One region of the Ornithinibacillus jepli genome, then DNA from elsewhere that is predicted to be linked to it. Evidence: riboswitches for the same ligand, from Rfam matches in the RefSeq annotation. Region 1 holds a riboswitch; the other holds the start of a gene.
The links. Region 1 has a riboswitch for S-adenosylmethionine ahead of ssuE (NADPH-dependent FMN reductase). Riboswitches for the same ligand answer to the same signal wherever they lie in the genome.
Positions count from the first base shown of each region.

Region 2: another riboswitch for S-adenosylmethionine. It lies ahead of AB1K81_RS14135 (methionine ABC transporter ATP-binding protein); the one in region 1 lies ahead of ssuE (NADPH-dependent FMN reductase).

Region 1 is NZ_JBFEGG010000001.1:160,466-166,054, reverse strand. Features, by position in the region: gene AB1K81_RS00805 (ATP-grasp domain-containing protein) at 1-504, opposite strand, end outside; gene AB1K81_RS00800 (LLM class flavin-dependent oxidoreductase) at 523-1,575, opposite strand; SAM riboswitch class I at 1,675-1,783, opposite strand; SAM riboswitch class I at 1,908-2,018, shown strand; gene ssuE (NADPH-dependent FMN reductase) at 2,134-2,661, shown strand; gene AB1K81_RS00790 (YitT family protein) at 2,731-3,537, shown strand; gene AB1K81_RS00785 (cation:proton antiporter) at 3,685-5,487, shown strand; gene AB1K81_RS00780 (hypothetical protein) at 5,517-5,589, opposite strand, start outside.
Region 2 is NZ_JBFEGG010000003.1:479,678-485,266, forward strand. Features, by position in the region: gene AB1K81_RS14105 (phosphotransferase family protein) at 1-745, shown strand, start outside; gene AB1K81_RS14110 (VanZ family protein) at 791-1,333, opposite strand; gene AB1K81_RS14115 (arsenate reductase family protein) at 1,598-1,957, shown strand; gene gcvH (glycine cleavage system protein GcvH) at 2,026-2,409, shown strand; gene AB1K81_RS14125 (toprim domain-containing protein) at 2,527-2,883, shown strand; gene AB1K81_RS14130 (thioredoxin family protein) at 2,903-3,220, shown strand; SAM riboswitch class I at 3,302-3,414, shown strand; gene AB1K81_RS14135 (methionine ABC transporter ATP-binding protein) at 3,518-4,540, shown strand; gene AB1K81_RS14140 (methionine ABC transporter permease) at 4,533-5,201, shown strand; gene AB1K81_RS14145 (MetQ/NlpA family ABC transporter substrate-binding protein) at 5,230-5,589, shown strand, end outside.

The DNA of each region.
Region 1 (5,589 bases):
TGGCTCCTCAAAGCTCTCCCCTTTCACATAGTGTTGCAATGCTTCTACAGAAGTAAAAAGTTGTACCCCAAGCCCTTTACCTGCTCGATTATGCTTCGTAATAAATTTCTTCCCTTCAAACTCCTTGGCTGCTTTTAAAATTTCATCTTTTCCAACTGCAGCAATCGTTCTCGGTGTCTTAATTCCAAATTTCTCAAGCTCCAAATATTGTAAGACCTTACTTAACTCAAACTGAAGGACACGACTTCCATTAATGACTACCCTACCATGGTGTTCCAACCAAGAAAGAACAGCGCTCGTGAACTCCGGGGCAAACCGATGTCCTCGTGTATGGGAAGACGCACTCATTCTACTATAAAAGACACCCTCAGGTGGAACAGAAGCTAGGTCGACAGTACCATTTACCAGATTCCAATCTTCATATGGTAGATTTAACTCTTCTAATCTCTTGAATAGATGTTCTGTCCATTCACTATTCTCATGTATGACATATATTTTACTCATCTTTAATCCCCCGTTACTTTAGTTTTTTGTTAATGCGGAGCGTAATTCTTCTACTTTTGGCATAACTTGCTTGGAGAAACGCTCGAGTTCTTCTAGCTGTGGGGAACATTGTAGTAATAATAAATCTACCCCTACCTCCTCAAAAGCTAGTATTTGTTTCGCTATCTGCTCAGGTGTACCTACTAGATTAGGGCGGATTCCCCGATTGGATACGGAATAATCTTGTAACTGGATTTGTTGTTCCAGCTCTGATTTAGAAGTAAAATCTTTAAACCCTGCATAACCACTTAAATCTTTTACCGTAGTGATTCGTTTTAATTCTTCCTGTGCTTCTTCCTCCGTATCGCGACAAATGACATAAGCGGCCATTCCAATAGTTGCAAGAGGTTCACGCCCCGCTTCTTCTCGACGCTTTTTCATGTCTGTAATCTTAACTTTTGCCTCCTCTACCGTATGTCCATGAATTACATAGGCATCACAAAGCGATGAAATAATTTGTTTCCCTTTTTCACTTTCACCACCCGCATATAAAATTGGATTAGGACGCTGCACTGGTTTAGGTGATAGTTTGGTATTTTCTATTTGATAGAATTTCCCGTCATAGGAAAACGTATCTTCTGTCCATAATCCTTTTAAAATCTCAATAAACTCTTCTGTACGATCATACCGCTCATCGTGTTCGGTGAAATCCCCACCATATTGTTTTGCTTCTTCGACCCACCATCCTGAAACAATATTTAAGGTAAAACGGCCATTACTAATATGGTCAATATTTGCGGCCATTTTTGCTGTTACGGCAGGGTTATGATATATTGGGCGAACAGCTGTCATGATTTCAATTTTCTCGGTAACTGCTGCTAAGGCCGCTGCAGTTGACCATGCTTCTAGGGAATCCTTGTCTGTTCCTTTAATATCATTTAAGTATAGTTCAGCAATTAAGGTTGTATCATAGCCCCATTCTTCTGCAGATTGGATTACTTTCTTTGCATACTCAAACGTAGGTGGCATATTTTCTTCTTTAACATTCCGTAACCACCCACCAAAAATTGGTAACCAAAAACCATATTTCATAAAATTCCTCCTCATCCTATTATGTTTTGATTGTAAAATATAAAAAAATCCCTTTTCCTAGATAGGAAAAGAGATTAATACTAAAAATAACGTAGCACTCTCCTATCTTCCAAGCATATGCTTGATGGAATTGGCACAGTATTCTAATTAAAAGAACCTGTTGCCGAGGCTTCAAAGGGCCATATCCCTCCACCTCTCTGGATAAGATGAAATTATCTGATTATTGCTTTATATCATAAAGTAATCCTTTGTATCTTGTCAACAGATTAATTCCGACTTGACTGATAGGATTTATTCGAATAGAATATAACAATATAATTATATACAACTACTTCTTATCAAGAGAAGCCGAGGGACCAGGCCCGAAGAAGCTTCAGCAACCTCTGATCTAATTAAGTCAGAAAGGTGCTAATTCCGACGAGATTATTCTTGAGAGATAAGAGATGAACATACTATGTAAAATCCCTTTATTCTCATCCAAAGAATGAGGGATTTTTTTATGAGCTTTTCTAAGTAAAAACTTAAGCTACCATGAAAAGTAAGAAAGGATGAGCATGTATGAGTGAGATCATTACGATATCTGGAAGCACCGCCAAATTATCCGGTTCAGAGCAGGTATTAAAATATTTTGGGACACTTCTAAATGATAAGCAATTATCCGTAACCCATATTTCAGTAAAAGATATACCTTATCAAGATTTGTTTGAAATGAACGTAAACAACCCAAAAATAAAACAAATCATAGCATTAATCCAAAACGCTCGCGGTGTCCTGATTGGATCACCTGTTTATAAGGGGGCATATTCTGGGGTCTTAAAAGCATTGATTGATCTTTTACCACAGGATGCTTTAAAGCATAAGCCAATACTTCCTATCATGACCGGAGGAAGTCCTTCACATCTTTTAGCTCTTGAATATACGCTTAAACCATTATTAGCGACATTAAAGGGGCATAATTTAAAAGGTCTCTATTTATTGGATGAGTATATTGATAAACAGAAAAAAATGCCTATTATCAATGAGGAAACATTACAGAGGGCAAAAAAACAGCTTGATTATTTTAGCGAACTAGTAAAACTCACATAAGACACCACGAGTGTACGTTAAAAAGTTGATCATTAAACTAAATTGTAAACACTAGGGAGAGTTCAAAACATGAAAAATTTAGTCGTCATAGTCGGTTCTTTAATTGTTGCATTTGCCTTTAATTTCTTCCTAGTCCCTTTTGGTATTTTAAGTAGTGGCGTTAGTGGTATTGCCATATTGATTGGATTAATCACCCCATTGGATATAGGATTGTTGACATTTATTCTTAACCTGCCTTTACTAATTCTAGGCTACTTTAAATTAGGAAAGGTAATTACTATCAATACGTTAGTTTGTGTTGGTTCACTTTCTTTCTTTTTATACATTTTGCCAGTAGTTGCTGTAACTGACGATATTTTGCTTTCCACGATTTTTGGTGGAATTATAGGTGGAATTGGTGTCGGTGTTATACTGAAATATTCTGGAACCTCTGGTGGCCTAGATATTATAGCGATTATTATTTCCCGAATTAGTAATACTAGTGTAGGGCTTCTCCTTACAGGTATGAATGGAATCGTTGTACTTTTATCTGGTTTTGTCTTCAGTTGGGATATTGCATTATACACCCTTTTATCGATCTATTTGACTGGGAAAGTAATTGATACCATTCACACGAGCCATATCAAACTGACGATGCAAATTGTAACGACTAAAGGTGATCAGATAAGAAAGGATTTACTTCAATCCATTTACCGAGGTATTACCATTACAGAGGGGTACGGAGGATACACAGAGGAAAAGAAACAAATTTTAATGATGGTCGTTACACGTTATGAGACGTTAAAAATAAAAGAAATTGTTCGTAAACACGATGAAAAGGCCTTTATTAATATATTTTCTACTGTTGAAGTTGATGGAGAATTTGCGAAGAATTAACGTGGTGTTTTGACCGCTTTTTTAGTTAAGACATGTCCTTTCATCTAATTGTGTCATAAACATAATTTGGCAAGTCTGGTTAAAACTAACTTACATTAGCTACCAACCAAAGTCAGTGATAAAATATTTTTATCGAACAAAAAGAAGGTGATCTATATACATACAGAATTTGCACTAATTAGTATCGTTATTGTAATTACGCTTGGGATTTTTTCGCAGTGGTTGGGTTGGAGAATTCAATGGCCGTCCATTGTTATTATGTCTCTTGCCGGGTTATTAATTGGACCAATATTTGGCTTAATAAATCCACAAGTTGCACTTGGAAGTCTTTACAGTCCAATTATTTCGCTTGCAGTGGCACTAATTTTATTTGAAGGTAGTACAAGCCTAGATGTACGTGAGCTGAAAGGAATATCCAAGTCTGTGTACCGAATTGTAACGATAGGTACCACTATAGCTTGGATTGCTGGGTCCTTAGCTGCTCATTTTATAGCTGGACTTAGTTTGGAAATATCGTTTATTATTGGTGGTTTATTTGTCGTAACAGGTCCGACAGTCATTATCCCTTTATTAAGACAGGCAAAATTATCCTCTCGAGTATCCTCTGTATTGAAATGGGAAGGTATTGTAGTGGACCCAATCGGACCGTTGCTAGCGCTATTTGCGTACGAGATAATTAAAATCACCTCAGCAGAAAGTTTTAGTTACCGTGATTTTATTCCGTTTTTCGGTGATGCACTTTTAGCCGTTATCGTTGGATTTGTAATTGGGTTATTAGTAAGTTTTCTAGCGGGGAAAGGCTGGTTTCCAGAATATCTAAAATCGCCTATCACCTTTTGTTTTGTACTCATTTGTTTCACCATTGGCGAAGCAATTATGCATGAGACAGGAATGCTTGCGGTAACCGTAATGGGACTTACGTTAGCGAGAACTAAGAAATTTGTTCATTCCATAAGTAGTATTAATCATTTCATGGAGAATATCTCGGTCATGTTAACATCGACTGTCTTTATATTACTAACGGCCTCTCTTACGAAAGAGACTATTTTGCAAGTATTCACATGGCCAATTATTATATTCGTCTTAGTCATGTTATTTATCGTTAGACCATTATCCATCTGGGTCTCTACCATCGGAACAGAACTAACAATACAAGAAAAAACGCTAGTCGGTTGGATTGCACCTAGGGGAATAGTAGCGCTTGCAGTATCCGGTTATTTTGCGGGGATTCTTGTTGAGGATGGTTATCCGAATGCAACGATCTTAACATCATTAACATTAGCCTTAGTATTCATTACGGTTTGTGCACATGGTTTTACGATCGGTCCCATCGCACGAAAACTAGGCTTAGCCAATACCGAATCTACTGGAGTTGTTATGGTCGGAGCAAGCAGCTTCTCCATAGCATTTGCTCATCATTTAAAACAATTAGGGACACCAGTATTGATTTCAGACTCCTCTAACACTCGCTTAGAACAAGCGAAAAGATTAGGAATTGAAACGTATCATGGTGAAATTTTGTCAGAGCAAAGTGAATTCGAAATAGATATGGCTCCGTATGAAATAATTTTATCGTTGACAGGGGATGCTGCTTACAATGCACTCGTATGCCAATCGTACATTCCAGAGTTTGGCTATCAAAATATTTTTGCCTTGCCAGTGCATAGTCATAAAACTCCAGATACAGCAATTCCGTCATCACTAAGAGCCAATCTTCTTTTTGGAGAAGGTGAAACATTTACAGAAATAAATAAAAAGGTCAATATTGGATATAAAATAAAGAGTTTTGATATTACGGAGAAAAAGTCAGTTCTTAAGGGTGAACTATCATTTAACGGGACGCCATTATGTATGAAGAAGAAAAATGGAAACATTGTCTTTGTCACGTACAAAGAGAAGCTTATGCTTGATGAAGGTGATCAACTTGTTGCTTTGGTGCTGGAGGATTAATCCTCCAGCTTTTTATTGATAACTTATTACTACTGATCTAAGTTTAATAAGTTAATTAAATTAATAACTTTTTCATCTTCACCTGGGTCTATGTACACTAGC
Region 2 (5,589 bases), on a different contig from region 1:
AACCGAATTTATAGGGAAAATTAAAAGCATTGAGCTCTTAGCTGAACAAGGATGTACTTCTCAAGTACAGAAAGTAATTTCGGAAAAGAATATTTATATTTTAAAAAGTTCATTTAAAGAAAAGTATAGAGAGTGGTTAAGGAACGAGGCAGCTGTATTGCAAAAGTTATCTTGTCAAACCCATATACTTGTACCAAAATATTACGGATTTATGGAAGAAGCAGCTAGCAGTCACTTAATTATGTCATTCGAACCAGGTACAACATTAACGACTGCATTAAAAGGGGCTGATAATCTAACAGAAAAGAAGGCGTTAGTTAAAAGTTTTGGACAAATGTTGCAGACACTTCACGAAGTGGAACTGATAGATACATTCCAATCTCCTAGTGATTGGTTAGCTGGACAATTGGAGAAAGCAAGAGAATATTTAGAGATGGGGGAGGCTGAAGGAGATGCAGAGCTTTTAGAAAAACTAAAAGTAACGAAACCTCAACCTGTCAAACAGACTATCATTCATGGTGATTGTACAACCGATAATGTACTTGTTGTAGATGGTAAAGTAAAGTTGTTTATCGATGTGGCCGGTATGACTATTGGTGACCCTCGTTATGATGAAGCATTAGCAATCGGCAGATTTATTGATGATGCAGAGCTAATAAACTCCTTTTATGAAGGATATACACGATATAAGGTCTCAAAGGAAGAGTATACATATTTTGATGAAGGGTTATATGAGTTTTTTTAATCTAATAGTAAGCAGAAAAAGCTTGGAACAGATTTCAAGCTTTTTCTAATGTCTATTATGTGGAAATAGTTTTTTTATTACTAATCCAATCAAATAACCAATTAGCACACCTATAGTATTCAACATAAGATCATCTACATCAAAACTTCTAGCAATGACCTCATTGATTGACAAGATTAATTGCATCACTTCAATAAATAGAGTACTACCAAATCCGATTAGTATCATGGTGAAAAAGGATACCCGTTCCATTAAAATCAATGCAAAAATCCCTATGGGAACAAAAACCACGACATTGCCAAACAAGTTAATTATTTGTAGCAATGTATCACCTTGAAAATTTATGTACAAATTAATTGTTTTAAATGGAACTAGATTAATAGAAACATTGTTAGTTAATATTGGAGTAGATGGGTATAGTGTTAAATATAGGATTGTCTCTACATAGGCGATTAATAATATTATCGTTATCTCCCGTATGTATTGATCTTTAATAAAATGACGTTTACGATAAATTAACCGTAGAGGCACGTAAATCATTAAAGTAATAGCTATCAGCAAAATGGGAATATCGTTTATATATTTCATTAGCTCTCCTTAAAAAATTCATTCATTAAGAATAGTATAGCAGTAATTTTACTCATTTTAATAGATAACCCGAACAATCTTATTATTCACGCGAAGTTTTCACAATTTGACACAAAGTTCCATGGTTTTTACCTGAAGTTTTCACAAATTGACCCGAAGTTATCAAAGTTTTAAATAGAGGTAGCTCTTCTTCTATCAAATCCATTACCCTTATATTTCCTATTAATTCATGATAAAATATACGTAGAAAAAGGAGGGGTAATGATGGCATTAACTTTTTATTGGTATCCAAACTGTGGAACTTGTAAAAATGCGAAGAAATGGTTTGATGAGCATAACGTTGAGTATGAAAGCATACATATTGTGGAAGAAACGCCTTCCAAGGAAGAGCTATTAAAACTTATTGAAAAAAGCGAACTTCCTGCTAAAAAATTCTTTAATACAAGCGGTAAAAAGTATCGCGAATTAAATATAAAAGACAAAATAAAAAATGCTACCACGGAAGAAATGGCAGAGATTTTAGCTACTGATGGTATGTTAATTAAACGACCAATTGCAACAGATGGCAAGAGAGTCACCGTTGGTTTTAAAGAAGATGAGTTCCAAACTATTTGGGTGGATTAATAAATACTAGCGTAAAAGTATGTTAGGTTGTATAGTTAATGTACAACCAATTATTCGGAGGGATTGTAATGAGCTTACCAAACGACTTATTATATTCAAAAGAACATGAATGGGTAAAAAAGGAAGGTAACACAGTACGTGTTGGTATAACTGATTTTGCTCAAGATGAATTAGGAGATATTGTATTCGTTGAGCTGCCAGAGGTTGGAGATGAAATTAAAGTTGATGAACCATTTGGTAGTGTAGAGTCTGTCAAAACAGTATCTGAGTTATATGCGCCAATTAGTGGGAAAATTGTCGAAGTGAATACAGAATTAGAAGACAGCCCTGAGCTAGTAAACGAATCTCCATACGAAGGTGCGTGGATGATTATTATCGAACCTAGTGATGAGTCTGAACTTGATAATCTATTATCTCCAGAAGCATATAAAGAATTAATTGAGCAAGACTAATTTCATATAAATCAAATACTGACTTTTTTCCTTTATGGAAAAGAGTCAGTTTCACTTTCAAAGATATCAAGCTCCTGCTATTCTTTCTAGCTTTTTATAATGTGAGGGGGATCTATCATGATTTCACAACAATCTGAACGTGTTATCATTGTTGAAGGTTTAACTGACAAAAGGCAACTCGAGAAAGTTATTGATGATCAAATTACGATTATTTGTACGAATGGAACGTTTGATATAGAAAGATTTGATGAAATGTTAGAAACTTATCAATTGGATGAGAAAGATGTTTATATCTTTGTTGATGAAGATCAATCCGGAATGAAGCTGCGTAAACGGTTATCGTTAGAGCTACCACATGCAGAGCATATTTACGTAAGTAGTGAGTACCGAGAAGTAGCAGCGACACCAGAACGAATTTTGGCAATGCTTTTACTTGGTAAGCATATTGCGGTTCATCCTCATTATTTAGTATAGCTTACAAGTAGGTGATGATTTGAGAAAGATTTCTCACGAAATACTCGAAGAACACGAATTTTTACTTTACATTTATACTCCATTTTGTGGTACATGTCATGTAGCGAGAACAATGCTAGATAAAATAGAATCGGTACATAATGAGACTATTTTCTATGAAATGAATGCTTCTCTTTTTCCTGATTTTATGCAAGAAAATAAAATAGAGAGTGTTCCCTGTCTGGTTATAAAAAAGGAAAATGAATTGAAAGAAAAAATATACGCATTCAAGTCAATTGCGAATATTTATAGCTATCTTTTAAAATATGAACCTGGGTTATTTTACGATAAAAAATAAAAAAATATAGTTTTTTATGTTGACACATTTCTGTACTGGTGATATAGTAATTTCTATCGGAAAAATGAATGATAAATTTATCTCTTATCCAGAGCGGTGGAGGGAAAGGCCCTACGAAACCGCGGCAACCTTCAAACTTCGTGTTTGAAAAAGGTGCCAAGTCCTACAAAGCATCATGCTTTGAAAGATGAGAGAACGTTAGGATTTAATATTGCTTAATATTACGTCTTTCTGTTCTCTTGCAGAAAGGCGTTTTTTATTTGTTTTTGCACATTATAAAAAGAGGAGGGATATTGCATGATATCAATAAAGGATTTAACAAAAATATTTCGCTTCGATCAGAAAGAAATAACAGCAGTAGATAAATTAAACTTAACAATTGAAGATGGAGAAATATTTGGTGTTATAGGATATAGTGGTGCGGGAAAAAGTACATTCATACGTTTATTGAATCGATTAGAAGAGCCTACTTCAGGAAAGGTCGCGATACAGAATAAAGATATTACTGCGATGAATAAGAAGGAGCTTCGAATAGCAAGACAGGATATTGGGATGATATTCCAACATTTTAACTTGCTTTGGTCTCGAACAGTCAGTGAAAATATCGCATTTCCTCTTGAAATTGCAGGGGTACCTGCTAATGAAAGAGAAGTACGAGTTAAAGAACTGATCGAACTAGTTGGTTTAAATGGAAGGGAAAGTGCCTATCCGGCTCAACTAAGTGGTGGTCAGAAACAAAGAGTAGGAATTGCTAGAGCTCTTGCTAACAATCCGAAAGTGTTACTATGTGATGAGGCTACGTCTGCTTTGGATCCAGAAACAACCGATTCCATATTGGATTTACTAGTTGATATCAACGAACGTTTAAAATTAACAATTATTTTAATTACACATGAAATGCATGTAATTAAAAAAATCTGTAATCGAGTTGCTGTTATGGAAAATGGGAAAATTGTGGAACAAGGTGATGTAATAGATGTTTTCTTAAAACCAAAACAACCTGTTACAAAGAAATTTGTAGAGCAGGTTATGGGGGACCCGGATGGTGATTTTGATCAGCTCTTAAAGGTTTATCCAGGTGGAGAAGTGGTCAAGTTACACTTCGTCGGGGAGTCCGCTAACCAAGCATTAATTAGCAAATTATCAAAGGCGTTTGACGTTGAAGTGAATATCCTTCAAGGGAAAATAACACAAACGAAGCTTGGTGCATATGGAACAATCGTCGTCCAACTTATTGGAAGCGAAAATGAGATTAAAAGTACCCTTCAATATATTGCCGAAAAAACCTCGGTAGAAGCGGAGGTTTTAACAAATGCTTAATGAATTATTTCCTAATGTTGTGATAGAAGATTTACTTGTAGCAACGGGAGAGACTTTTTATATGACACTACTTGCGTTAGTAGGAACAGTCATTATTGGAGTATTGCTAGGACTTTTACTTTACTTAACATCTAATGGTGGTCTTTGGGAAAATAAAATATTGAACTTTATCGTAGCAACTATCGTGAATGTTTTTCGTGCGATTCCTTTCATTATATTAATTCTACTTTTAATTCCTTTTACGAATTTCTTGATAGGAACGATAAGAGGTCCAAACGCTGCACTACCTGCATTAATAGTTGGTTCTGCGCCATTTTATGCAAGATTAGTTGAAATAGGTTTACGTGAAGTAAACAAAGGAGTAGTAGAGGCTGCCGAATCCATGGGTGCCAAAACGAAAACGATTATTTTTAAAGTGTTACTTCCAGAATCCATGCCTGCATTAGTTTCTGGCATAACCGTAACAGCCATTGCATTAATTGGGTATACAGCAGTTGCTGGTGTTATTGGAGCAGGCGGTCTAGGAGATTTTGCTTACTACCACGGATTTGTACGACGAGACTTTGATGTCGTGTTTGTATGTACGGTATTAATTATTATTATTGTGTTCATATTCCAATTCATTGGTGATTTTATTACTAATAAATTGGATAAAAGATAAAAATAAAAAACAAAAGGGAGATTACAAAATGAAGAAATTATTATTTGTTTTATCTATTTTACTTATTGCGTTATTAGCTGCTTGTGGAAATGATGAGGATGTTATTAAAATTGGTGCGACAAGTACACCGCATGCCGAAGTGCTAGAAAAAGCTAAGCCAATATTGGAAGAAGAAGGTATAAAAATAGAAATTGAAGAGTATTCCGATTATAACCTATTGAATGTTGATTTAAATGAAGGAACTATTGATGCTAACTATTTTCAACATATTCCGTTTTTTGAAAATGATATAAATGACCCAGAAAAAGGATATGATCTTGTTAATTTAGGTGGTATTCATATCGAGCCAATGGGAGTGTACTCAAAAAATATTGCAAGTTTAGATGAA